4 regions of the Neobacillus sp. SRL179 genome follow, and region 2 is predicted to be linked to each of the others. Evidence: riboswitches for the same ligand, from Rfam matches in the RefSeq annotation. Region 2 holds a riboswitch; each other region holds the start of a gene.
The links. A riboswitch is a leader RNA that binds a small molecule or an ion and turns the genes downstream of it on or off. The one in region 2 is predicted to bind lysine.
Positions count from the first base shown of each region.

Region 1: linked by a shared signal. The riboswitch ahead of AC4E8C_RS14375 (amino acid permease) and the one ahead of AC4E8C_RS17845 (aspartate kinase) in region 2 are both predicted to bind lysine.
Region 3: linked by a shared signal. The riboswitch ahead of AC4E8C_RS21355 (transporter substrate-binding domain-containing protein) and the one ahead of AC4E8C_RS17845 (aspartate kinase) in region 2 are both predicted to bind lysine.
Region 4: linked by a shared signal. The riboswitch ahead of dapA (4-hydroxy-tetrahydrodipicolinate synthase) and the one ahead of AC4E8C_RS17845 (aspartate kinase) in region 2 are both predicted to bind lysine.

Region 1 covers NZ_OZ481792.1:2,930,626-2,936,837, reverse strand. Annotated here, with positions in the region: gene asnS (asparagine--tRNA ligase) at 1-308, shown strand, start outside; gene AC4E8C_RS14385 (hypothetical protein) at 365-538, opposite strand; gene AC4E8C_RS14380 (helix-turn-helix domain-containing protein) at 685-903, shown strand; gene AC4E8C_RS14375 (amino acid permease) at 989-2,467, opposite strand; lysine riboswitch at 2,613-2,802, opposite strand; gene AC4E8C_RS14370 (YitT family protein) at 3,011-3,823, shown strand; gene AC4E8C_RS14365 (nitroreductase family protein) at 3,993-4,625, shown strand; gene AC4E8C_RS14360 (PH domain-containing protein) at 4,678-5,292, opposite strand; gene AC4E8C_RS14355 (MFS transporter) at 5,547-6,212, shown strand, end outside.
Region 2 covers NZ_OZ481792.1:3,596,708-3,602,919, forward strand. Annotated here, with positions in the region: gene AC4E8C_RS17835 (succinate dehydrogenase cytochrome b558 subunit) at 1-173, opposite strand, end outside; gene AC4E8C_RS17840 (YslB family protein) at 587-1,048, shown strand; gene AC4E8C_RS17845 (aspartate kinase) at 1,116-2,330, opposite strand; lysine riboswitch at 2,488-2,665, opposite strand; gene uvrC (excinuclease ABC subunit UvrC) at 2,731-4,506, opposite strand; gene trxA (thioredoxin) at 4,655-4,969, opposite strand; gene AC4E8C_RS17860 (electron transfer flavoprotein subunit alpha/FixB family protein) at 5,201-6,178, opposite strand.
Region 3 covers NZ_OZ481792.1:4,335,928-4,342,139, forward strand. Annotated here, with positions in the region: gene AC4E8C_RS21340 (sensor domain-containing protein) at 1-738, opposite strand, end outside; gene AC4E8C_RS21345 (amino acid ABC transporter ATP-binding protein) at 1,094-1,831, opposite strand; gene AC4E8C_RS21350 (amino acid ABC transporter permease) at 1,855-2,592, opposite strand; gene AC4E8C_RS21355 (transporter substrate-binding domain-containing protein) at 2,656-3,492, opposite strand; lysine riboswitch at 3,601-3,782, opposite strand; gene AC4E8C_RS21360 (hypothetical protein) at 4,080-4,361, opposite strand; gene AC4E8C_RS21365 (2-hydroxyacid dehydrogenase) at 4,561-5,532, opposite strand; gene dgoD (galactonate dehydratase) at 5,688-6,212, opposite strand, start outside.
Region 4 covers NZ_OZ481792.1:2,743,443-2,749,654, reverse strand. Annotated here, with positions in the region: gene AC4E8C_RS13495 (aldo/keto reductase) at 1-389, opposite strand, end outside; gene AC4E8C_RS13490 (SDR family oxidoreductase) at 496-1,332, opposite strand; gene dapA (4-hydroxy-tetrahydrodipicolinate synthase) at 1,447-2,334, opposite strand; lysine riboswitch at 2,455-2,634, opposite strand; gene AC4E8C_RS13480 (NUDIX hydrolase) at 2,837-3,517, shown strand; gene AC4E8C_RS13475 (MBL fold metallo-hydrolase) at 3,493-4,332, opposite strand; gene AC4E8C_RS13470 (CAP domain-containing protein) at 4,510-5,649, opposite strand; gene AC4E8C_RS13465 (2-hydroxyacid dehydrogenase) at 6,193-6,212, opposite strand, start outside.

The DNA.
Region 1 (6,212 bases), 670 kb from region 2:
CATTCTATATGCGTTTAAATGAAGACAATAAAACGGTTGCGGCTACTGATTTACTTGTACCTGGAATAGGGGAATTGATTGGTGGAAGTCAGCGTGAAGAGCGAGAAGAAGTACTTGCTGGAAAGATTAAAGACCTTGGCATGAATGAGGAAGACTATTGGTGGTATCTTGAATTAAGAAAATACGGTGGTACGAAACATTCTGGCTACGGTCTAGGTTTTGAACGGTTAATTATGTACTTGACTGGAATGACAAACATTAGAGATGTGATTCCATTTCCAAGAACAACCGGTAATGCCGAATTTTAAAAGCAAAAAAGATCCATTCAAGCGAATGGGTCTTTTTGATGTTTCTACCTTTTAATTTAAGAATCTTGAAGTTCCTCTTCGAAAAAAAATGTACCAGGGTGTTCTTTTACGATATATGAATATCTTTTCATATTTTTTACATATTGCCATTTTAAAATGGTGACAACTTCACCTGTTTCAATGATGTTTACTGTTTGACCACTATTATACCGATTATTTGAGTTTTTCAATTTTAACACCCCTTTTACTATTCCCTTTTAAGTATAACACAAATTTTATTCTTTAATCGTGCGCAAGATTGTAAAGACAGAATACCGCCTTTCGGCTTTCCATTATAATGTACCTATGGTATACTTTACAAAAGCGAGGTGTCATTTTGACAAATTATAAAGCAAAAAGAAGTAACCTCAAAGATCTCTTATTAAAAGAAGGTATGAATTTGGATAGCTTGGAAAGGAATACAAATATTCCAAGGGAACAACTTGATGAATATTTATCCAAAAAGGTGATGAGCCTAAATACGGCGATGACCATTTCCAAGGAATTAAACTGTAAGATTGAAGATTTATATGTGTGGACAACGAAGGAAGCCTAAAGTATACCTGTTAAAAAAAAAAAAATAGACCCAGCAGGGTCTGTTTTTTTTGTTTATATAAAAATCTAAGATTGGTCGAGGAAAATTAAACGGTTAAGTCACATTTATCTAGAGGGATTACCTTTGTCTTTCTCGTGAATTTATACCCAAGCCATAAAATAAGAAATAATGGCAAACCAATATAGGAAACTAATACACTATTCCAATCAATATGGTTACCCATAAAGGCAGAGTAATTTTGTCCTAGAATAACAAACCCACAAACAAGAAAGGCAAAAACTGGTCCAAGGGGGAAGAATTTTGATTTATATGGTAGTAAATTTAAATCCTTACCTTGTGCAACATAAGCTCTTCGGAAACGATAGTGACAAATGGCAATTCCAAGCCATGCGATAAAGCCTGACATACCCGAAGCATTTAAAAGCCATACATAAACGACACCATCTCCAAAGAAAGATGCTAAAAATGCTAGGGTTCCAACTAAGGTTGTCGCGATTAACGCATTGACTGGGACACCATTTTTATTTAGTTTACCAAGAAATTTTGGAGCCTTGCCTTGTCGGGCTAGATCCCAAAGCATTCGTGTAGAAGCATACATCCCTGAGTTTCCTGCCGATAATACAGCTGTTAAAATAACAGCATTCATGACAGATGCAGCGAATGCAATTCCTGCTTTTTGAAAAACGAGTGTGAATGGGCTGACGGAAACATCGCCATTGGCCAAGTTCTCGTTTGTATAAGGAATGAGAAGTCCGATTACTAAAATGGCTAAAACATAAAATAAAAGAATTCGCCAAAATACTGATTTTACTGCACGGGGAATAGATTTTCCTGGGTCGTCTGTTTCGCCGGCCGCAACGCCTAATAGCTCGGTCCCTTGGAATGAGAAACCTGCAGCCATAAAGATTCCTAGCATAGCCATAAAACCACCATGGAACGGAGCGTCACCAACTGTAAAGTTAGAGAATCCGATGGTGTGGTCTCCCATAATTCCAAAAATCATTAAAGTACCGGTAACAATAAAAATAACAACTGTTACTACTTTAATAAGAGAAAACCAATATTCAGCTTCGCCAAATCCTTTTACAGATAGATAATTTAATAAGAACATGATAACCAAAAAGATACTGCTCCATACTAATGAAGGGGTATCAGGAAACCAAAACTTCATAATCATGGTTACAGCTGCTAATTCCGCAGCAATTGTAATTGCCCAGTTATACCAGTAGTTCCAGCCAAGAGCGAAACCCAGGGCAGGATCGACAAACTTTGTAGCATACGTACTAAAGCTACCGGCGACTGGCATGTAGGCTCCCATTTCTGCTAAACTTTGCATTAAAAAGTAAACCATTATCCCAATGACGAGATAAGAAAGAATGGCACCGCCAGGTCCCGCGGAATGAATCGCTCCGCCGCTAGCAAGGAAAAGTCCAGTTCCTATTGTCCCGCCAAGAGAAATCATTGTTAGGTGCCGTGATTTTAGACTACGTTTTAATTCGGTATTTTCTTTATTAGGTGTTTGCCCATCTGTATATTCAAGGGGTCTTGCTGATTGTGATTGCATTAAGATTACTCCTTTTTCTTTTGAAGTGCTGCCCTAGTTGATGACAGAAGAAAGCTAATGTTTTCTAATTCGAGAAGGAGTGTTGGAATAAAAAATACCATCGAAGTAGAATCGATGGCATTGGTAATACCCCGCATCATACCTTCCGAAAGATAGCTCAACACGCTGGACTGGTAAGGTCAAACGTGACAGTTCTGTTCCTATTCGAATACAGACCCAGCGTACTCTTATAGAGAAAAAAGTACGCTTCGGCAGTTTTTCCTTTCATACGGAGTCTGGGATGTCTCTTCATCTCATCCGTATTACTAATAAAAACCGCGACCTCTACCTCATCGGTTTGATGAGGATTTAAACTATAAATTTATTATAGTACTAAAATATAATAATGACCGCTCAGTTGTCAATGGAATATTTACCAAAGGAATTAAAAATAGATTAGTCTGATAATTTATTCTATTGGCAAAAAACTATTAAGTTTACTTTAATTTAATGAATTTAGTATGATTTTAAAATAGTAAAGTGCAGGTAAGGAGGATTTTTACCATGCAATTAATCGGTGTTTTTTTAGGATCTCTAATCGTTGTAGGAGCATTTAATTTTTTCTTGATCCCTCATGAGGTGTTAAGCAGTGGATTAAGTGGTATTTCCATTTTGCTAGGGATGATTACTCCTCTTAATACAGGGTTAGCTAACCTCCTATTGAATTTACCTTTAATTATTCTTGGTTATAAGATGTTGGGGAAAAAGTTCATCATGAATACCATATTTTCTGTGTTGATCATTTCTGTAGGTCTTTATGTGGTGCCAATCATACCATTAGCCAATGATACCATTCTTTCATCAATTTTTGGGGGAGCCCTAACTGGTCTTGGGGTTGGACTTGTCTTTCGTTCATCAGGTTCGACAGGTGGTTTTGATATTATTGGCATGATTGTTTCCAGGAAAAAGGATTTTCCTATCGGAGTATTACTTTCTGGAATGAATGCTTTAGTCATTATTATTAGTGGTTTCCTTTTTAATTGGGATGCGGCACTAAATACTTTAGTTTCGATTTATGTAACCGGTAAGGTAGTGGATACGATCTATACAGACCACGCCAAATTAACGTTAATGATTATTACGGATAAAGGGGAAGAAATGCGGGCCCATTTGCTGAATAATCTGTATCGTGGGCTTACAATTATGGATGGAGTGGGCGGGTATTCCAATGACAAACGCAGCGTATTAGTTACGGTCATCTCACGATACGAATTAAATGAGGTGAAAAACCTTATCGGAGACGTAGATGCTTGTGCTTTTGTTAATATTACAGAAACAATTGAAGTAATGGGGCTGTTTCACAGGCCAAGCCCATAATAATACCAAGAGGCGTTCACTTTTTAAGTGGACGCCATTTATTATTATTTATACGGTCTTTTTATAAAATTTTAACAAATTCAATTTGCTTGACTGTACGAATCTACAATAGTAAGATAATCAAACTAACTTACTTTTTGTAAGTATTTTTAATCAAGGAGGATCATTCATGCATTCAGTGTTAAATAAAAGCTTATCTGATGTAATAAAAGAACGTCACTCTGTTAGAAAATATGATTCAACCTATATTATCTCAAAAGAAGAGATTGAAAATATAATAAAAGAGGCGACATCCGCTCCGTCTTCAAGTAACCTTCAACCATGGCGCTTTATGGTGTTTCAAGACGAACAAACAAAAAAAGAGCTTAGAGCGATTGCTTTCAATCAAGAACAGGTTGAAACAGCATCCGCAGTAATTGCCGTATTAGGCGATAAAGAAATGTATAATAGTATTGAGAAGGTTTACCACAGTGCACACGAAGCTGGTTTTATGGATGAAGCAAATATGGAGCGATTAATCGCTAGTGCACAAAATACGTATCCTAAAGCCCCTGAAGAGATGCGAAAAAACATTGCTGCTTTTGATGCGGGTCTTGTTTCAATGCAGTTAATGCTATTAGCTAAGGATAGAGGTTATGATACAGTCCCAATGGGAGGATTTGATAAAAAACAATTTATTGAAAAATTTAATGTGTCAGAGAGATTTTTCCCAATTGTTTTAATTCCCCTAGGCAAAGCTGCTGCACCTGCATTTGGCTCAACACGGTTGCCAATTGAAGATGTAATAATTGAATATAAATAATAAAACGAACCCAAAGCTTCTAGTAAATCTCTAGCTTTGGGTTCGTTTATTTTTAATTGTTAATGTATTTTTCAAAAACAAAACCAAAATCCTTCACACAATATTGTTTTTTGCTATCTTCTAACCATTGGAACGCAGCTTGATTAAGCATTTTGAATTGAACCACTAAATTACTGTCAGAACTTGTTACACGCCCAAGTGTTGTTGAGGCTAATTCAAGGCTTTGTTTGGAGAACTGAAGACTAATTTCATTTTCATGGGAGATCTCAGAAATTTTTATAAGTGCTTTATATAAATCCTTTATTTCCTCAATATGTTTTTTGTGAACATCGATTGAAAAGGGTTCAGAGCCAATTTTAAATTTTATTTCGACATCAAGATCGACCGTACCCGCAGTTTCCAATTTCACTTCTGAAATTTGATTCGTTGCATAGCTATAACGGTGCAGCATCCTTTTTTTACTTGTTGCACTAGTTCCATCTAAATGAATGAGGGCATTATTGGTAAAACAATATTCATCAGACTTTGATTTTATTAAAAAATATATTTTTTCATTGTCTTCATGCATGACATAATCGTCTGCATCAACCTTATCATAATCTTGCGGCTTAATAACTGCACCTACATCGCTTAATCCTAAAATATCTGCTGCAACTTTTCCAAACATTGTACCAACCTCACTTATCATATTTTTAATCATCCAATGTACGAATAATGGATTATAAAGTTTCAAACTAACCTGCATTTAGAAGAACAAAATATTTTATGCTAACAAAAATTTTGTATTCGCATTTTTAAGATTAACATACAATTCAGAAATCTGATATACTAAAAAGAAAATGAATTAGCAAGTTCAGGAGGATGTCCGATGTAAATAAACCCTTACTTTTATATGAAAATTTAATAAAAAAGTGAGGGTACATGATGTCTATTTTATTCGGAAAACGAGGTTCTTTTCGGTTTCTTTGGTTTGGGCAAATGTTAGCTAATTTAGGTGATATTTTATATATAGTTTGTTTAATAAAAATAATTTTTGATGCAACTGGCTCTGTAACCTATATGTCACTAGTTCCGTTCTTTAATACAACTTCAGCATTGTTCAGTGGGTTATTAGCACCCCTCATAATTAGCAAATACAAACTTAGAGCCGTATTAGTTTATTCACAAAGTGGCAAAACATTGTTGTTATTTGTGTTGTGCCTATACTTAAACGATTTAACAGATAATTTGCTGTATTTTATTTATTTATTAATTAGTGTTATTTCTTTTTTAGATGGGTGGGCATCTCCACCACGAAATGCTTTAATTCCCAGTCTTGTGGACGAAAGAAACCTTATGAAAACTAATAGTTTACTTTCTATTTCAGATCAAATCGTTCAGCTAATTGCCTGGCCAATCGGAGGTATTTTATTAGTCGCACAAGGGGCAGATGAAATCCTTTGGATTACATTTGGTCTTTACCTTTTCTCTACTACTTTTATGAGTTGTATTGTTCATGTCGGGACCCAACCGGATCAGGGTAACATGTCACGTAAAGATACATTAAAAGAGGGTTGGGGGTTGATTTGGAATTCACGGCAGCTTCGA
Region 2 (6,212 bases):
AAGACAATACGAAATGGAAGATTTCCCATAAAGCCTGCAGCTTTATTGAAGGAATCTGGTCCTCCTGTGATAAAATGGTTGACTACAAGGTGCTGAATCAGGAACAAACCAATTGGAATAACTCCCAGCAATGAATGCAATCTGCGATTTACAAACTCTCGATTACCCGCCATTATTTTACCCCCCTTTAAATTTTAAAAAAGTAAAGTTAAGCTTCTTCTCTTAAATTCCCCGTAAAGATTCTTAACCTATTATCACTGTGACAATTATGTGACATGTCCATTTTACTCCCATCAAACTAGAGCGTCAAGAAAACGTATACACAAACTTTATTAAAAAAAGAAAATTTTTAAAATATATTGATATTATACTAAAGTCGATTGACAAATCAATTCCATTAGTTCTCACCGAGAAAACATCCATAAATTCTCATGAAATTACCAACATCTAACTGTTGATTATTTCACTTTTTAGGTAATCATAATTATGATTAAAAATAATTTAGATATTGCACAATAACATTGGTTTTTATACTGAAACATCCATAAAATTGTATATAATAGAATGATAGAAAGAGGGGAAACATGTGAAAGAAAGTACAGCCGTTAATCTGAATATGAATGAAGCTGAACCAAGAACCATATCCATTTTCGGATATGAACTGATCAGAGAAATCCTTTTGCCCGAAATTCTTGGAAAAGATGCACCCGAAATATTATATTGGGCAGGAAAGCGTCTAGCCCGGAAATTTCCTTTCACAGATATCACTCAAGTAGCTGAGTTTTTTAACACTGCATCTTGGGGTCAACTTGAATTAGTAAAGGAAACCAAAAATGAAATGGAGATAGAATTAACTAGTCCTCTTATTGTCTCGCGTGTAAAATCAAAAGCGGAGCACTTTTTCCAGCTCGAAGCCGGTTTCCTTGCACAGCAAATTGAATTTCTAAAAGAAGCGAGCACTGAAGCATTTGAGCACCCCGTCAAAAAGTCAAATAAAGTTCAATTCACGGTCAAATGGGACACAAAAGACCCAATTAAAAAGGGGTAATGAAGCATTTCACGTTCATTATGGTAAATAGGGTGTCAGGCACCAACGGTGCCTGACACCTTATTTGCTATTGTCCTAGTTCAAATGCTTCGTGTAGTGTTTCTACAGCTTTTAGCATGTTTTTTTCTTCGACAACGACAGATACTTTTATTTCCGAAGTACTGACCATTTTGATTTGGATATTGTTATTGGCTAATACTTCAAACATTTTAGCCGCTACTCCTGGATTGGAGATCATTCCTGAACCCACAATGGAGACCTTAGCTAATTTATTTTCAGCATCTAACTGTTCATAACCTAGTGCCGTTTTGTTATCCTCTAGTACTTTTAATGTTTCCATTAAATCATTTGTGTGGATGGAGAATGACAGGTTAGCAGTGCCGCCCTCCGTAGTGCTTTGAATAATAATATCGACGTTAAGATGATTTTGTGCCAATGTAGTAAAAATGGTTGATAAACTTGTTAATGAGTCTGTTAGTCCTAAGATGGAAACCTTAGTAATTTCATCTTCAAATGCCACACCACGGACAACTAAATTTTGCTCCATTGTTGCTTCCCCCTCTATGACTGTTCCTTCTTCTTTCACCATGCTTGATCTGACACCAAGCTTTACTTGATAATTTTTTGCATACTCCACTGCTCGAGGATGCAGCACCCCAGCACCTAAATTAGCAAGTTCGAGCATTTCGTCGTATGAAACGGATTGTAATTTGCGTGCTGCTTTAACATATCTTGGATCCGTTGTGAAAACTCCAGTTACATCTGTATAAATATCACACTTATCCGCATGTAAGGCAGCAGTTAAAGCCACTGCTGTTGTATCTGAACCACCCCGTCCAAGTGTGGTAATCTCCCCATTCTCAGTAATTCCTTGGAATCCAGCCACAATGACAACCTTACCTTCGGAGAGCTGCGCTTGAATCGCTTCCGTTTTTATTTGAGCAATTCGGGCATTGCCATGGACCGGTTCTGTAATGATCCCCGCTTGCCAGCCAGTATAGGAAACAGCACTTAGCCCTTGTTGGTTTAAGGCGATAGACAATAACGCAATGGTCACCTGCTCTCCGGTTGAGAGGAGCATATCCATTTCGCGTTTGCTCGGCTGGCTGGAAATTTCATTAGCTAAACTTACAAGCTGATCGGTCGATTTTCCCATTGCGGAAACAACAACCACCACATTATTGCCTCTTTGTGTTTCCTCTTTTACACATTGTGCGACATTTAGGATTCGTTCTACACTGCCAACTGAGGTTCCTCCAAATTTTTGAACAACTAAACCCATCTTTTCCCCTACTTTCGAATTCTTTAGAAAATTACCTGCACAAGCTTTTACGTTTAGTTTACTTTAAAAAAGGATGCATTCCCTACCAATAAAAAAAGCAATGAGAAGGGCATCTCATTGCTTTTTGAACACGAAGAAATAAATTCCTGTACAAACAACGTAAGATAGCTCTCCAAGACACAGGTCTTGACAATTCTGGATTTGTTCAATACAGAACCAGCAAAGAAAGAAATGAGACCTTCTTTACTTCGGCGAACATTCCCTTTCATGATTCTTCCTTGAAGCTCATCCTTCTCAGAACCACTACTATTGAAGCTCGCACCTCTACCTACACTTTAGTACTATAAAGTGATAGATTTAAATTTTCATTTATTATAGCATGGACTTTTTTTCTTGACAATCATTCTGAATGAAGTTTATCGATTAATTCCTCTGCTACATTTAACGGAATACCTAAACCAGTAAATTCTTCTATACTAGCTTCCTTCATTTTCTTCACTGAGCCAAACTGTTTCAATAATAACTTTTTGCGTTTTTCACCAATGCCTGGAATATCATCAAGCAAGGATTGGAACGCACTTTTTCCCCGAATTTGACGATGGAAGGTAATCGCAAACCGGTGAACTTCATCTTGGATTCGCTGTAGCAGGTAAAACTCCTGACTGTTCCTTGCTAAAGGAACAATTTGCAACGGGTTTCCATAAAGAAGCTGGGAGGTCCGGTGTTTTTCATCTTTTACAAGACCTGAGAGCGGGATATCCAACCCAAGTTCATTTTCTAAAACATCTCGAACTGCCTCCACATGACCTTTACCACCATCAATAATGATTAAATCTGGCAGTGGCAGGTTCTCCTTCAACGCCCGTGAATATCTTCTTCTAGTTACCTCTCGCATCGATTCGTAATCATCAGGGCCTTTAACAGACTTAATCTTGTATTTCCGATATTCTCGTTTATTTGCCTTACCGTCAATAAATACAACCATAGCCGAAACAGGATCAGTCCCTTGAATATTGGAGTTATCAAATGATTCAATCCGGTGCGGAGTATAAATACCAAGAAGCTCACCAAGGTTTTCTATTGCCTTAATGGTTCTCTCTTCGTCTTTTTCAATCAAAGAAAACTTTTCATTCAAGGCAATCTTCGCATTTTTAATCGCCATTTTGACAAGATCCTTTTTTTGACCCCGCTGCGGCTGCAATACTTTTACTTCCAGCAGTTGTTCAGCCAAATGAAGATCGACTTCATCTTGAATCAGAATTTCTTTAGGCTTGAAGTGCTCTGTTTTTGTATAAAATTGACCAAGGAATGTTAATATTTCTTCCTCTGGCTCATTGTAAATGGGGAACATGGATACATCCCGCTCAATCAACTTCCCTTGACGGACAAAAAAGACCTGTACACACATCCAGCCTTTATCGACCGCATACCCAAAGACATCTCTGTCTGTAAAATCTGTCATGGTGATCTTTTGCTTTTCCATAATTGTCTCAATATGAACAATTCGATCGCGGTATTCTTTGGCACGTTCAAAATCCAATTCTTCAGACGCAGCAGTCATTCTTTCGGTAAGTTCTTTTTTGATTTCCTTGTAGCCGCCATTTAAAAAACGGCTTATTTCATCGGTCATTTGTTTGTACTGTTCTTCACTCACTTCATTCACACAAGGCGCCAAGCATTGACCTAAATGATAATACAAGCAGACACGGTCTGGTAATGTCGAGCACTTGCGTAACGGATAAATCCGGTCAAGCAATTTTTTTGTTTCGTTGGCCGCCATGACGTTTGGATATGGACCAAAATATTTGCCTTTATCTTTTTTTACTTTTCTTGTAATAATAAGTTTCGGATGTCTTTCTGCTGTAAGTTTAATAAACGGATAGGTCTTATCATCCTTCAACATGATATTGTATTTGGGGTCGTGCTTCTTAATCAGGTTTAATTCAAGCAGCAGCGCTTCTATATTAGAAGAGGTAACAATGTATTCAAAGTCCTCTATTTCATTCACAAGTCGTAATGTCTTCCCATCGTGCGAACCAGTAAAATAGGAACGCACCCGGTTCTTTAAGACTTTTGCTTTTCCTACATAAATAATGGTTCCCTGACGGTCCTTCATTAAGTAGCAGCCAGGTTGATCAGGCAGCAGGGTCAGTTTTTGCTTTATAGTTTCATTCATTCCGGCCGCTCCCTCCGTCTTTTTTTATCTGTCTTTTAAAATTTTAAAGCATACTGCCCATAAAGAAAAGTAAGTTTGATTGGTAATCATAAAAAAACCTTAGCCAGATTGAATTCTAGCTAAGGTTTTTATTACCTAATTAAGCAGCTTATACGTGCTTATTTAATACACTTGCTAACGCATCTTTAGGTTGGAAGCCGACTACTTTATCAACCACTTCGCCATCTTTAAGTACCAACAAAGTTGGAATACTCATAACACCGAAATTAGATGCTGTTTGTGGGTTATCATCCACATCAAGCTTCGTAATTTTTACTTTATCGCCCATTTCTGAGTCAAGTTCTTCTAGAACGGGAGCGATCATTTTACAAGGGCCGCACCATGGTGCCCAAAAGTCTACAAGCACTAAGCCAGAGCCTGTTTCAGTAGCAAAAGTTTGATCTGTTACATGTGAAATAGCCATATTGATTGACCTCCTAATAAATAACTGAAATACTACGGAAAGTATACCATCGATTGCCAAATCATGCGAATAATATGTCTCAGCATGTAATATACCCATTTTTTATATAAATATTCTATGCAAAGGTAAGAAAAACGGAAGCGCCACGGTCGCTGGAGCTGAACATAAATAAAAGCGAGCAGAATGCTTCGCTCGCTTTATTATGAACCTATTTGACAACAACTAATCAGTTTAAGAATGAACTTTTAGCTTTTTAAATTCTTCCGTTAACATTGGCACAACCTCGAACAAGTCACCAACGATTCCATAATCAGCTACTTTAAAGATGTTCGCTTCTGGGTCTTTGTTAATCGCGACAATTACCTTGGAATTGGACATCCCTGCTAAGTGTTGAATTGCTCCTGATATACCGCAGGCAATGTAAAGGTCTGGTGTGACCACTTTTCCTGTTTGGCCAATTTGTAATGAATAATCACAATAATCGGCATCACAGGCACCACGGGAGGCACCTACTGCTCCGCCTAAAACTTGGGCTAATTCTTTTAATGGTGCAAAACCCTCCGCACTTTTTACACCACGGCCGCCTGAAATAACCACTTTTGCTTCACTTAAATCAACACCTTCACTTGCCTTTCTAACGACTTCCTTGATGATGGCACGAAGGTCTTTGATCTCAACAGACAAAGAGGAGACCTCTCCCGTTCTACTTTCATCCTTAGTTAATGGAGCAATATTATTCGGACGGACCGTGGCAAAGATTAGCCCATCCGTGACAATTTTCTTTTCAAAAGCTTTACCTGAGTAGATAGGTCTGGTAAATACGACATTTCCGCCAGCTACTTCAACAGCTGTTGCATCAGAGATTAAGCCGGAGGAAAGTTTACCTGCTATTCTTGGAGCCAAATCCTTTCCAAGAGCTGTATGGCCTAAAACAAGTCCTTCCGGTTTTTCTTGCTCAATAACTGCTGTTAGTGCTTGAGCAAAACCATCTGAGGTATATTGTTTTAACTTATCATTTTCGACGACCACTACACGGTCAGCACCATATTGTACGAGTTCATTCCCTAAAGCGCTTACACCTTCACCAATAAGAACTCCTATTACTTCTCCGCCTTCTGCAACTGTTTTAGCTGCTGCGATTGCTTCGAAAGAAACATTCCGTAATGATCCATCCCGTGCTTCTCCTAACACCAATACTTTTCTTGACATTCTATTACCTCCTGAAAACAATTTTTATGTGTAT
Region 3 (6,212 bases), 740 kb from region 2:
AACAGCTTTTATATGGACAGTAATCATGACCTGATTAGGTTTTTCAATTCTGTATTCTAATTCCATTATCTCGCCAAACTGTTTGGTCCGTTGAAATAAATCGTTAAAAATAGTTCGATCTTCAGGAAGGATCATGTTTAGAAGGTCTTCATATTTACGTACCCTAGTGCCATCGCAATTTAAGCCCAAAATATTCAAAAAAGAATCAGAACAATAAACATAATCCGTATCAGTCTCATAGTCCCAACTGCCTATTTTGGCGATTTCTTGCGCTAAATTTAAGTTATTCGTTATTTTTACCAATTCAGCTTCCTTTTGATCGAGCAAAGTAAGATTCCTGGCGAATCCATAGACCCCTATGATGCTGCCATTCATTTTAATCGGGATATTGGTAATATTTAAATGGACATCATGTCCCTCTTTATGGATTACCTTACAATTATAATTTTGTGGTTCTCCCATTAAGGCCAGCTCAAAGTGGCAAAAGACTCTTTCTATGTGATCTTCTCTCAAGTATTGGTGAAATGAACCAGTTAACTCATTTGGTTTATAGCCGATAAACTCATCCACTTTATGATTCGCAACTAAAAAATCCCCTTGTTGATCCAGTGCGAAAATTGCATCCGGATGCTGATTAAAGATTAAGGAATAAATACTAAAATCGTGAAGTGTATTAGGCTGCATTCTTTCCCGTTGAGCATCAATTTGTTTCTGCACTAACATGTCTTTGGCGATCAATCGGCCGGCCCCCTTAAAACAATAAATCCTAAGTTAATAGGACAATGGTTTGAATTGCACCCTATGTTTTCTCTTTCTTTCATCATATAGGTAATGTGTATATAGTTCATTATGAAAAAAATGGAGATAAATTGTAATCCCCATTGGTTCCCTATTTTAATTCCTATATAGGAACCAGTTCCTATTTTAAATTACACCATACTGCTATTTCTTCTTCTTGACCTCAATTGTTTGATTAATCGTGTTCTAAACCGCTCCTTTTGCCTAAAAAGCTTGTATAAAAAACCGTCTTGACTAACATAAAAAAGGCAGAGAAACTTAGCTCTCTGCCTTAGTGAAGTGAGGTCTGACCCCATTATCTCGCTAATGTCCGTTTTAAGAATTCCCTCGTCCGCTCTTGCGTTGGATGTTGGAAGATCTGCTCAGGGCTGCCTTCCTCAGCAATGACTCCCTTGTCCATAAATACTACGCGATTGGATACTTCCCTGGCAAATCCCATCTCATGGGTCACGATTAACATCGTCAGACCAAGTTCAGCCAGTTCCTTCATAACTTTCAGAACTTCTCCGACCATTTCTGGGTCAAGGGCTGAGGTGGGTTCATCAAATAACATGACATCCGGTTCCATGGAAAGGGCTCTAGCAATCGCCACGCGTTGTTTTTGACCGCCTGATAATTGCTTGGGTTTGGCATTCACATATTTATCCATCCCTACAATTTTCAAATACTTCAACGCGACCTTTTCCGCTTCATCCTTGGAGCGCTTTAGCACTTTGACTTGCCCGACCACACAATTGTGGAGGACATTGTGATTATTAAATAGGTTAAATTGTTGGAATACCATGCCCATTTTTCGACGGTAAGTGAATAAATCATGCCGATCATCTAAAATATTTTCGCCATTATAGATAATTTGGCCGCCGCTTGGCTTTTCTAACAGATTGATACAGCGAAGAAGTGTCGATTTCCCAGAACCTGAAGAACCAATAATACTGACCACTTCTCCCTTCTTGACGGAGAAATCAATATCTCTTAACACTTCATGCGTTCCAAAGGATTTGTTTAAATGCTGAATATCAATGACTTTTTCCATACGATTTCCTCCTTCTTTGTCAGTTATTTCGTTACCTGTATGTCCTCTTCACCAAGCATCGTATAGTTGTCCGGGCCTTCTAATTTTCTTTCAAAATAAAGCAAAACTCTTGTAACAATAAACGTCATCACGAAATAAATGATACAAGCTACGAAAAATGATTCGAAATATCTAAAGTTGTTTCCAGCAACTGATTTAGTTAAGAAATACAACTCCGACACGGAAATCACATTCAGTACCGACGTATCCTTAATGTTAATAACAAATTGGTTTCCTGTTGCCGGTAAAATATTGCGGATCACCTGTGGCAGAACTACATTCATCATCGTTTGCAGATGATTCATCCCAATCGCCTGCGCTGCTTCGAATTGACCTTTATCAATCGAAACAATCCCGCCACGGACAATCTCCGCCATATAGGCGCCTGTATTAATCGAGACGACAATGATCGCTGCTGCAAAAACATTCATATCAATATTAAAAGCCAAGGCTGAACCATAATAAATGACCATCGCCTGAACAATCATCGGTGTTCCACGGAAAAACTCAATATAAATAGAAAGAATAACATTAACCACTTTAAGCAATACTTTTTTAGCTCCACGTTCCGGAACAGGTATCGTGCGGATCACCCCTGCTAGTAAACCAATGATGGCACCCAATATGGTTCCAATTAGGGCAATCACCAGCGTCATGCCAGCTCCGCGAAGGAACATCGGCCAATTTTCCGCGATAATTTTTACTATCCAATCAAAGCTCAACTTTCTCCCCCCTATTTCATCATAAAACCGACTGCAAAAAATACAGCCGGCTTCATGTCCTGATTATTTTGACGCTGGTTGATTCTTGATTGCCTCATCCATGATGTTTGTGCGTTCTTCTTCTGAGATTTCTTTTAAAATCCCATTGATCTTGTCTGTTAATTTACTATCCTTTTCAAGGCCGACCGCAATGGCGGTATCATCTTCTGATGTTTTAAATCCATCTGTAAATTCGACCATCGCAAATTTATCATTAGCAGATGAAGCACTGACTGCTTCAGGACGTTCAGATACGTATCCATCAATGATGCCGGATTCTAAGGCCACCCTCATCGCTGGGAAGTTGTCCATTGCTGTTGCTTTTGTTACTCCCTTGATTTGGTCAATCACGGAATAGTGGAAGGTATTTAATTGTGCGGTCACTTTTGCTCCCTTGAAATCTTGGATCGAAGTAGCACCGTCGTACTTGCCGCCTTTTTTAACCACCATCACTAAATTGGATTTATAATAGTTGTCCGAGAAGTCGATTGTTTTCTTCCGTTCTGCTGTTGGTGACATCCCGGCGATAATTGCATCAATTTTACCTGAAGTTAACGCTGGAACAAGGCCATCCCATTCGGTTTTCACAATAACTAATTCTTTCCCTAAACCATCGGCAATTTTTTTAGCGACTTCCACATCATAACCACCTGCATATTGTGAAGTGCCTTTGATTTTCACCGCTCCATTAGAGTCATCATTCTGAGTCCAGTTAAACGGGGCATATCCTGCTTCGAGACCTACCTTAAATGTATTGTCATCCGATGCGCCAGAAGCTGTCTTCGTACTTGTCCCGCATCCGGCCAATAGAATAATAGCTGAAAGCAATGTGACTACAAATAATGATGCCTTTTTCCTCATGTTCATTCTCCTCCTATTTGGTTAGAGCTAAAGTACAACAAAAAACGACCTTGAGATAAACTCAAGGTCGCAATATGTATAAGTTGCCCTAAAGTCCTCCCTTATCCCGAATGAGATAGCACAACTCAATAAACTGGGTCGTTTATTGAGACAGTCCTGCAATTCTTCACTGCAGACCCAGCATGTAATACTGAGAATATTACAAACTTCGGCGATACTTCCTTCTCCCTAGCATCATGGCTTCTCAAACTCCACTAAGGACTGTTAACTACCGCGCCTCTACCTCACTGAAAAAAAGTGAGGTTACTATTAAATTATATTATTAGGCTACATCAAATTGAGAATTCTGTCAATGTTCTTAATTTTTCAGCATGTTATTTCATCTAATTTTCATTGTTAAGTAGTTTTACGATTTGTCCATCTTTAATTCCATGTTTTTGAACGCTGCCGCTCTATCTCAAACTACTCATTTTCTTAAACAATAAAAACACCCCCGCCATCTAAGCGAAGCGGAGGAGGAAAATGAACTGAAGTTGAACTTCTATCTAGTCTTTTTTTTATCGAACAACTTGTTTTTGCTCAGATGATTAATTTGTAACTAACACGCCATCAGTCACCAATTCACTAGGAAGTTCGGTGAATTTCTGCGCTTCAATTAATAACTCTTGACGCTTGGCAAATAGACTTGGGCAATTCGGCTTAAAGCAGCAAGGGCATGTGTCCATAATTCCAATATTATATGCTTTAACATGTTGATCTTCTACTCGGCAATATAACATCGCTTTATGAGTATCAGAGAATGTTAGCAGGATATTAAAGGTTGAGTTCTCAAGGTCAACATTTTGTACTTTTGCATTTGCTAGTTGCATCGTGTTCACTCCAGTTCTAATAGATTTTTTTTGCTTACGAAACATTATAGCAAATATCTATTCTGCTAGTCTATCACCTGCGCGTTAATCCAGAATTTAACGAAAAGGGGATCGACAATAAGAAAAGAGAAGAAACTAGTAGTTCTTCTCTTACATATATTATTGCTACTTAAGAAGGGTATGACCCCTGTTCCACACCTCACCGCAGTTCCGGCACAACGTTCTCTGGCATGTTTCCAGTAACGCCTGCGACAAGGTTTTCGGCTGCTTTCATGGCCATATCGAATCGAGTTTTATCTGTTGCGGAGCCGATATGCGGAAGCACGACGACGTTGTCCATTTTCAAGAGAGGATTGTCTTTTTCGACAGGCTCAACCTCAAACACATCCAAGCCGGCTCCAGAAATTTTTCCTTCTTGCAGCGCTCGAATGAGGGCCTTTTCATCTACTACTGATCCCCGTGAACAATTAATAAAAATAGCATTTGATTTCATCCGATTGAACTGTTCTTCCCCCATAAAGTGGTAGGTAGAATCATTCAATGGCACCATCACTAACACGAAATCAGCCCGCTCTAATAGATCATTCACTTCACTGTATTCAATCCCGTATTGTTCCTCCAACTGAGGCTTTCTGCTGTTACTGTTATACAAGACATTCATTTCAAAGCCAAGTGAAGCTCTTCTTGCCACCTTCTCACCGATCCGCCCCATGCCAATGATTCCTAATGTCGCATGGTGAACATCCTGGCCATAGAAGTAGGTTTCATGAATGGACTTTTCCCACTTGCCAGCCTTCACGAAATGATTAAATTCAGGAATCCTTCGTGACGTTGATAAAATTAATCCAAAAACCAGGTCAGCCACAGCCTCATCAAGAACATAAGGGGTGTGTGTACCGATGACACCGCGTTCCTTCATCGCTTCAATATCAAAGGCATCATACCCAACGGCAATGTTGCTGACAATTTTTAAATGAGGCGCTTTTTCTAAAAATTCCTTCGTAATGACGCCCTTAGGTGTCATCAGACCTTCCACATCCGCCACTTCCTTCAGGAGCAAATCCGCTGGGATTGGTTCCTTCTGGTCCCACATCCTGTAATCACAATAGCGGGCAATATACTCCTCAACCTCTTTAGGAATACGCTTGGCAATAAAAACTTTCGGTTTCAATTTAAAGTCCCCCTCGTCCGAGATTCACAGCTGGCAGATATTGTTTCGCAGGCTTACCTCATCTGGTTCACACTCATCCATAAAAGATAACCTTCGGTGCAGTGCTCCAGCCCTGTACAAACCAATCAGCCTCTTCACCCTATTTTCCTACAATTTTACCATTCTGCAATACTTCCATCCTTATGCCGCCAAACAGGATTTTTCCAGTCATGGCTTATTTCAGCTTGTTTTCGAACGAATTCTTCATCGATTTCAATTCCTAACCCCGCACCTTGCGGAATTCCGACATACCCATCTTTATACTCAAACACGGACGGATCCTTGATATAATCCAATAGGTCACTGCCTTGATTATAATGAATGCCCAAACTTTGCTCCTGAATAAAAGCATTATGGGCAGTGGCATCAACTTGAAGACATGCAGCTAGAGCAATCGGTCCTAAAGGACAATGCGGAGCGAGTGCTACATCATAGGCTTCAGCCATTGAAGCAATTTTTTTACATTCAGTAATCCCGCCTGCATGGGATAAATCAGGCTGAATGATATCGACAGAACCTTCTGCTAGAACAGACTTAAAGTCCCAGCGTGAAAACATCCGCTCCCCTGTCGCAATCGGGATCGTCGTATGCTGCGCAATTTCTCGTAAAGCTTCATTATTTTCCGCTAACACAGGTTCTTC
Region 4 (6,212 bases), 850 kb from region 2:
TTATATAGGTTTTCGAGAATTTTCCAAGCTTGTTTATACTTTCCTTCAACAGGCCAGTGAATTAAGTATAAGTCAATATACTCAAGTCCGAGTTTCTTTAAGCTTGTTTCGAATGCTTCTAAGACTTTATCTTCACGTTGATCAGAATTCCAAACTTTTGTTGTAATAAATAGCTCTTCACGAGGAACTCCAGATTCCTTGATTGCTTGACCGACACTTTCTTCGTTTTGATAAAGGGCAGCGGTATCAATAGCTTTATAACCTGCTTTAATTGCTGATTTTACGGAGAGAAGTGCTTCATCACCTTCTTGCACTTTATATACACCTAGGCCAAACCAAGGCATTTTGACGCCATTATGTAGGGTTGTTGAAGATTGTAAGTTATTCATTCCCATCTCCTCCTTATTGATTCATACAAAGTAAGTATAGCCCCTTCATTGAGGTGGGTGCAATTGATTTGATTGTATTTATTTTCTAAATATTTTCCAAACATTGTTAATGTCTCAGTTTTTTTTCTATCACTGATTCAATCATTTTCCATGGCAAAGTATTTTTTAGAAAAAGGCTGGTTTTTACACCCTTTCCGATTGGGTAGCGGAGGTCGGGGGATGCAGATTGTGAAGCAACATGTGCTGCGAGTCGCGCTACATCTTTAGGATCACCATGTGCTGCTTTTCCCTCTTCCACTTCTTTAAGTAAACTTTTCATATATGGAAGGTACGGGGAATCAGCATTTATTTCCATTTGGTCAACAGTGGCCCAGATATTCGTTTGATAGGAACCAGGTTCGATTAAGGAAACATCAATTCCAAATGGTTTAACCTCGAGCCTTAAGCTTTCGCTATATCCTTCCAGTGCATGCTTTGACGCCGTATAGGCAGATAATCCGGGAAATCCAATTCTTCCACTTATACTGCTGATATTGATAATTCGACCATGTCCCTGTGTTCTCATATATGGAAGGACTGCGTTTGTCACAGCAATAATCCCGAAAAAGTTAGTTTCAAATTGATATCGATAGTCACCAATAGAAAGCTCTTCACTAAAACCTCCCAGCGCAAAACCAGCATTATTAATAAGCACATCAATCGAAGAATAAGCAGAGAACCTAGTTTTTATGGAATCAATGGATTCGGATGAAGTAACGTCTAGTGGTAAGACCTGAATCCGCTCCTCCACTTTTTTCTCTTTTGCATAAGTAAGCAATGAGTTGGCTTTTTTAGTGTCCCTCATTGTGGCAATAACCGTAAATCCTTTCAAAGCAAGTTCAATGACACATAATAATCCAAAGCCACTGGAAGAACCGGTTACAATCGCTGTTTTCCTGCTCATTTATTTCTCCTTTTATTTTTTTTCTCTTTGTAAAAGTCTTCATTCACTTTAAGCAAGCATCATAAAAAAGGCTGCCCAAACCCATTCCTTTCTGGGAAAGACAGCTTTTTTGAATTATAGGATTGTTGCGCTTTTGCTAGCAGGCAGAAGCTTTTGCAGGACTAACTTTTCTTCTTCATTTAAAGGTACCAATGGTAAGCGGACACCACCAACGTGAATCCCAGACATGTTTAAGGCTTCTTTAACTGGAGTTGGGTTAGGTGCAGCAAATAAGCCTTTCATAAGTGGGAGAAGACGGCGATGCGCAATTGCAGCTTCCTGTATTTGACCATTTTTAAAGTTCGTAATCATTGCCTGCATTTCGTTTCCGATAATATGGGATGCAACCGAAATGACACCAGTGCCGCCAATAGCTAAAACAGGTAATGTTAATCCATCATCACCGCTATACAAGGTGAAATTGTCTGGAGTTTGGCTAATGATTTGGGCCATAGCATCTAAGTTACCACTTGCTTCTTTTATTGAGACAATATTTGGAACTTGTGAAAGACAAACTACGGTTTCCACGGATAAATCGACCACACACCGTCCGGGAATATTATAGAGAATGACCGGTAAGGTAGTTGATTCCGCTATTGCTTTAAAATGTTGATATAATCCTTCTTGAGATGGTTTGTTATAATATGGGACTACAAGCAAGATGCCGTCCACACCAGCCTCTTCGGCAAGACGAGTTAACTTGATGGAAGCTCTTGTATTATTGGAGCCAGTGCCAGCGATGACTGGAACTCGGCCAGCTACTTCCTCTACAACAAATTTAAATAATGCAACTTTTTCTTCTATTGATAGGGCAGGGGATTCCCCAGTTGTTCCAGATACCACCAATCCATCAGATCCATTGGCAATTAAATAATTGACAAGTGTTTTTGTTGCGCTAAAATCCATCTCACCATTTTGATCAAATGGTGTAACCATTGCTGTTAAAAGTTGGCCAAAATTCATTATTATCACCCTTAAAATTATTTTTACAAAATAAGTGGGAAAGGCCAATGTAGAATCAACGCAAAAAAGCAGCAACGAGGGTTCGCTGCTGCTGTAGAAACAAAAATAAAAAGTTCCTATGCGTGAGATAGCCCTCCATATAGTTTCCTATATGACAATTCTGTGCTTATTCAACAACAGAACCAGCTTCAAGTCCAATGAGATTCTTAAAGCTTCGGCAAATTCCCCTTTCGACAATTATCATAGGAACTCATTTTCCTCAAATTGTGTACTAATGGTTTTTGCGCCTCTATCCTCACTTCAAAAGGTATTGAAGTAAGAGATTATGTAATTGTTAGTTAATATAACAGAAAATTCACGTGGATTCAAGTGAAATGCAATATGTTTTAGTTGAGTAAAATAAGTTTAAGGAATTACAAGGAAGGGAATCGTGAAGTGAAAGTTGAATATTAATTAAAATAATATTTACATTTCCGAAAAAAATAAGAGGGTGGGAAATAAAATGAATTCTATTCCTAGGCCAGCATCCACAGTTGTTTTAATGGATCATTTATCCAAAGTTTATATGACAAAAAGACCTGACACAATGAAATTTATGGGTGGATATTATGTTTTCCCGGGGGGAGCGGTAGATTCTACTGATGACATTCAAGCTAACAACAAATTTATTACTGGAAAAAGAAATGACTCTTTTACAATTGGGCATTATGTCGCTGCTGCAAGAGAACTATTTGAAGAAGTGGGTGTTTTAATTTGTAAGAAAAAAGACGGCACACCCGTTCATTTGGATGAAAAAGTAGAAATGGAATACCGCCGTCTCCTAATCAATCGGGAGATTTCATTTTTACAGCTATTACAAAAGGAAGAACTCCAATTTCCTCTTGAAAGCTTAGCTTATATTGGACAAATCGTCACACCGGATATTAGTCGAATAAGATTTGATACCCGTTTTTTTCTCTCGTATCTTCCAAAAGGGCAAACACCCAAACCAGATCCAAATGAAATCAGTGAAGCATGTTGGATGGACCCTGCTGATGCCTTGAATGCTTATAAGCAAGGCGACATATCACTGGCTCCGCCAACCATTCATACATTGAAAACGATTATTAACTATCAAAAGGGCGGTCAGTTGAATATGCCCGAGTTTATTTTTGCTGATTATATTAAAGATCTGAGAGAGTAATAGGAATCCTGCTTTGATACAATTCCGTCTTTTATTAATTTGATTAAGTGTGCCTCAGTTGTCCGTTTAGCAACTTCAAAAACATTGGGGTGGGGGAGATTGTCATAAATGATGTTTGTTAAATCGGAAACAGTTATCTTTTCATGCTCGCTTAACAACGATTTGATTTGGTTTTCACGGAAATATCTTCTATTTAAAACAAAATCAATGTGTTCATAAGGATTATCTACCCATTCGCCATGCCCAGGACCTATTTTACTTAAATTTAATTGTTTTAACCTTTGTAACGTGGCAATATAGTCTGACATATCGCCATCTGGGGGTCCTATCCATGATGTCCCTTCAGCAACGATATTATCCCCTGCAAGGAGAATCCGTTTGGTCGGAATATACAGGTTTAATTGACCTGCAGTATGACCTGGTGCGTGAATGAGGATAATTTCTTCTCCAGCAATGCGAATCACGTCGCCATCATTTAAGAATGCTAAACGGTTCCATGGCCCAATGGCCGCCACTATACCCGGCTTTTCAAGCGGATGTCCATAAACGATAGGATTCCAATCTACTAATTGAAGAACTCCTGGGGCATGGTCTGGGTGTGAATGGGTTAAGATTATTGACTTAGGTAAAGCGAGACCGGTCTGCTTAATCACATTCTGTAATTCTATTTTAGTATCAGGCTGATCATACCCAGCATCGACTAATATACTTTCTTTGTTGTTACCAATTAAATAACAATTTGTAGTAGTGTGTGGCAGTAAAGTCGGGGTTGTAATAGGCACCCGAATAATTTGGAACTCCTTAACATTTTCCATGGTTTACTTCCTCTCATTAATTCATAAATGCAGCTGTCTTAATCTATAAATTACGTATTCACCATGAAAACGTTATATTCCTGCTGATAAGAACATATCTTTCTGAGTTTTTCTAACAGAAGCTAAAATAAAAATTTATATACTATCGTCCTATTTTTAAACAATTCTGCTAACCGGTTACTTGGCATAAAAATTTTCTGTATAGTATGGCTGTGATTCTTTATTAAAAGCCACACCAATCCCTAAATATTCATAACCATTTTTCAAGATATTTTCACGATGTCCGAGGGAGTTCATTAAACCTTCATGAGCAAAGATACTGCTTAGTTGTCCATAAGCCAGGTTTTCTCCTGCTAAATGAAAGATTATATCATCTTCCTTCATTCGATCAAATGGGGATTGTCCTTTAAGATTGGTATGATCAAAATACTGATTTACTGCCATGTCGGAGCTATGATTACGAGCGGTTTTTCGTACATGCTCATCCCATGTGAGAATTGGGAGTTGATGCTGGACTCGTGCTGCATTGGTCAAATCAAATAACTGGTACTCAAACCCTTCTTTTAAGGCTGGATTAGCTTTGGTATAGAAATCCATTCTATTATCTTCTAAGTCTTTTTTGATTAATTGCATGGCAGTGACTGTATTACCCTCGTGTTTATCATAAAAAATAGTTACATAAACATCACCTTGCAAAAACATATCATATTCGTCATTGTCTTGTAATTGATAGAAGACCAATCCTTTTTGAATTTTTGTTAAGGGGCTGCCTAGTAAGGAACGGACACTTTCTTGTGTACTCCCAAGTTTGATTCCATTTTTGGAGGAAATTAAATCTTGATTTGTATATAATCCAGCAACCTTATTGTTTACATCATACATGACCATAAAAAAATTCCGGTAATGATCATGATAACTATACCAATCGGTACCATATTCATTAAGTGAAGAACGGATTGCAGTTCCAAATTTTTTTTCAATATCTTCCTTGGATTCTCCAAGTTCAATGTTAAATATTGAATACATTTGCGAAGTGGGTGTACTTAACGCAACTTTATCTTCGTCTGTCTGCTGATTATTTTGTTGACCTTGTGGGAGATTTTCTAATTGTGAACTAAGCTGTTTGACTAATAGCTGAAATTTTTCAATTATAGTATTTAATGCTGTCTTTACTTCTGGGCTGCCCTTCATCACCTTAATTTCTGATTGAATTGAATCAATACTTATAGTTTGATCTGATTGATTTAATTTTTGTTCAACTAGAGGCCAGGAAGTATATACTAAAAATAGAATGATGATCATCATAATAAAACGCACGATTGGTTACCTCCATTTCTATTAGAATTGTAACCAACCTAGTTCAAATATATAAGTAATATGCTTGGTTTAATTATTTTCAAGCTATGTTTGAATGGTACAAAGTAGTTACGGTAAAAAAATGCTATATTGGTAATTTAGAAACAACATAAACAAGAAGAACTCAACCCTTACTAGTGGTTGAGTTCTTCTTGTCCGATTCAAAAGAAAGATTTGACAATGTCTTCTTGGTTTTTACATTCCAAACATGTATAAGCGATCTCTAATGCATCTTCTCTGACCATGTGCTCCGTTTCCTTTTTACAATGATTACAATAGAGTTTTCTTGGTATTTCTATCATACAAAATCACCACACCTTCTTTTATAGAAGATTTCTATCATATAATATTCCAGAATAATGGTTAATCATTCATAAACTTTATAAGGTATTTTTTAAAACCACAACTCAGCGTAAGTATTTTTAAATATTTATCCAAATTTCCTTATTAAAAATGTCGGTTTCGTAGATTGGACATTTATAATTAAATTGAAAAAAGCTTACCTTAATTTAGTACATCCGGGT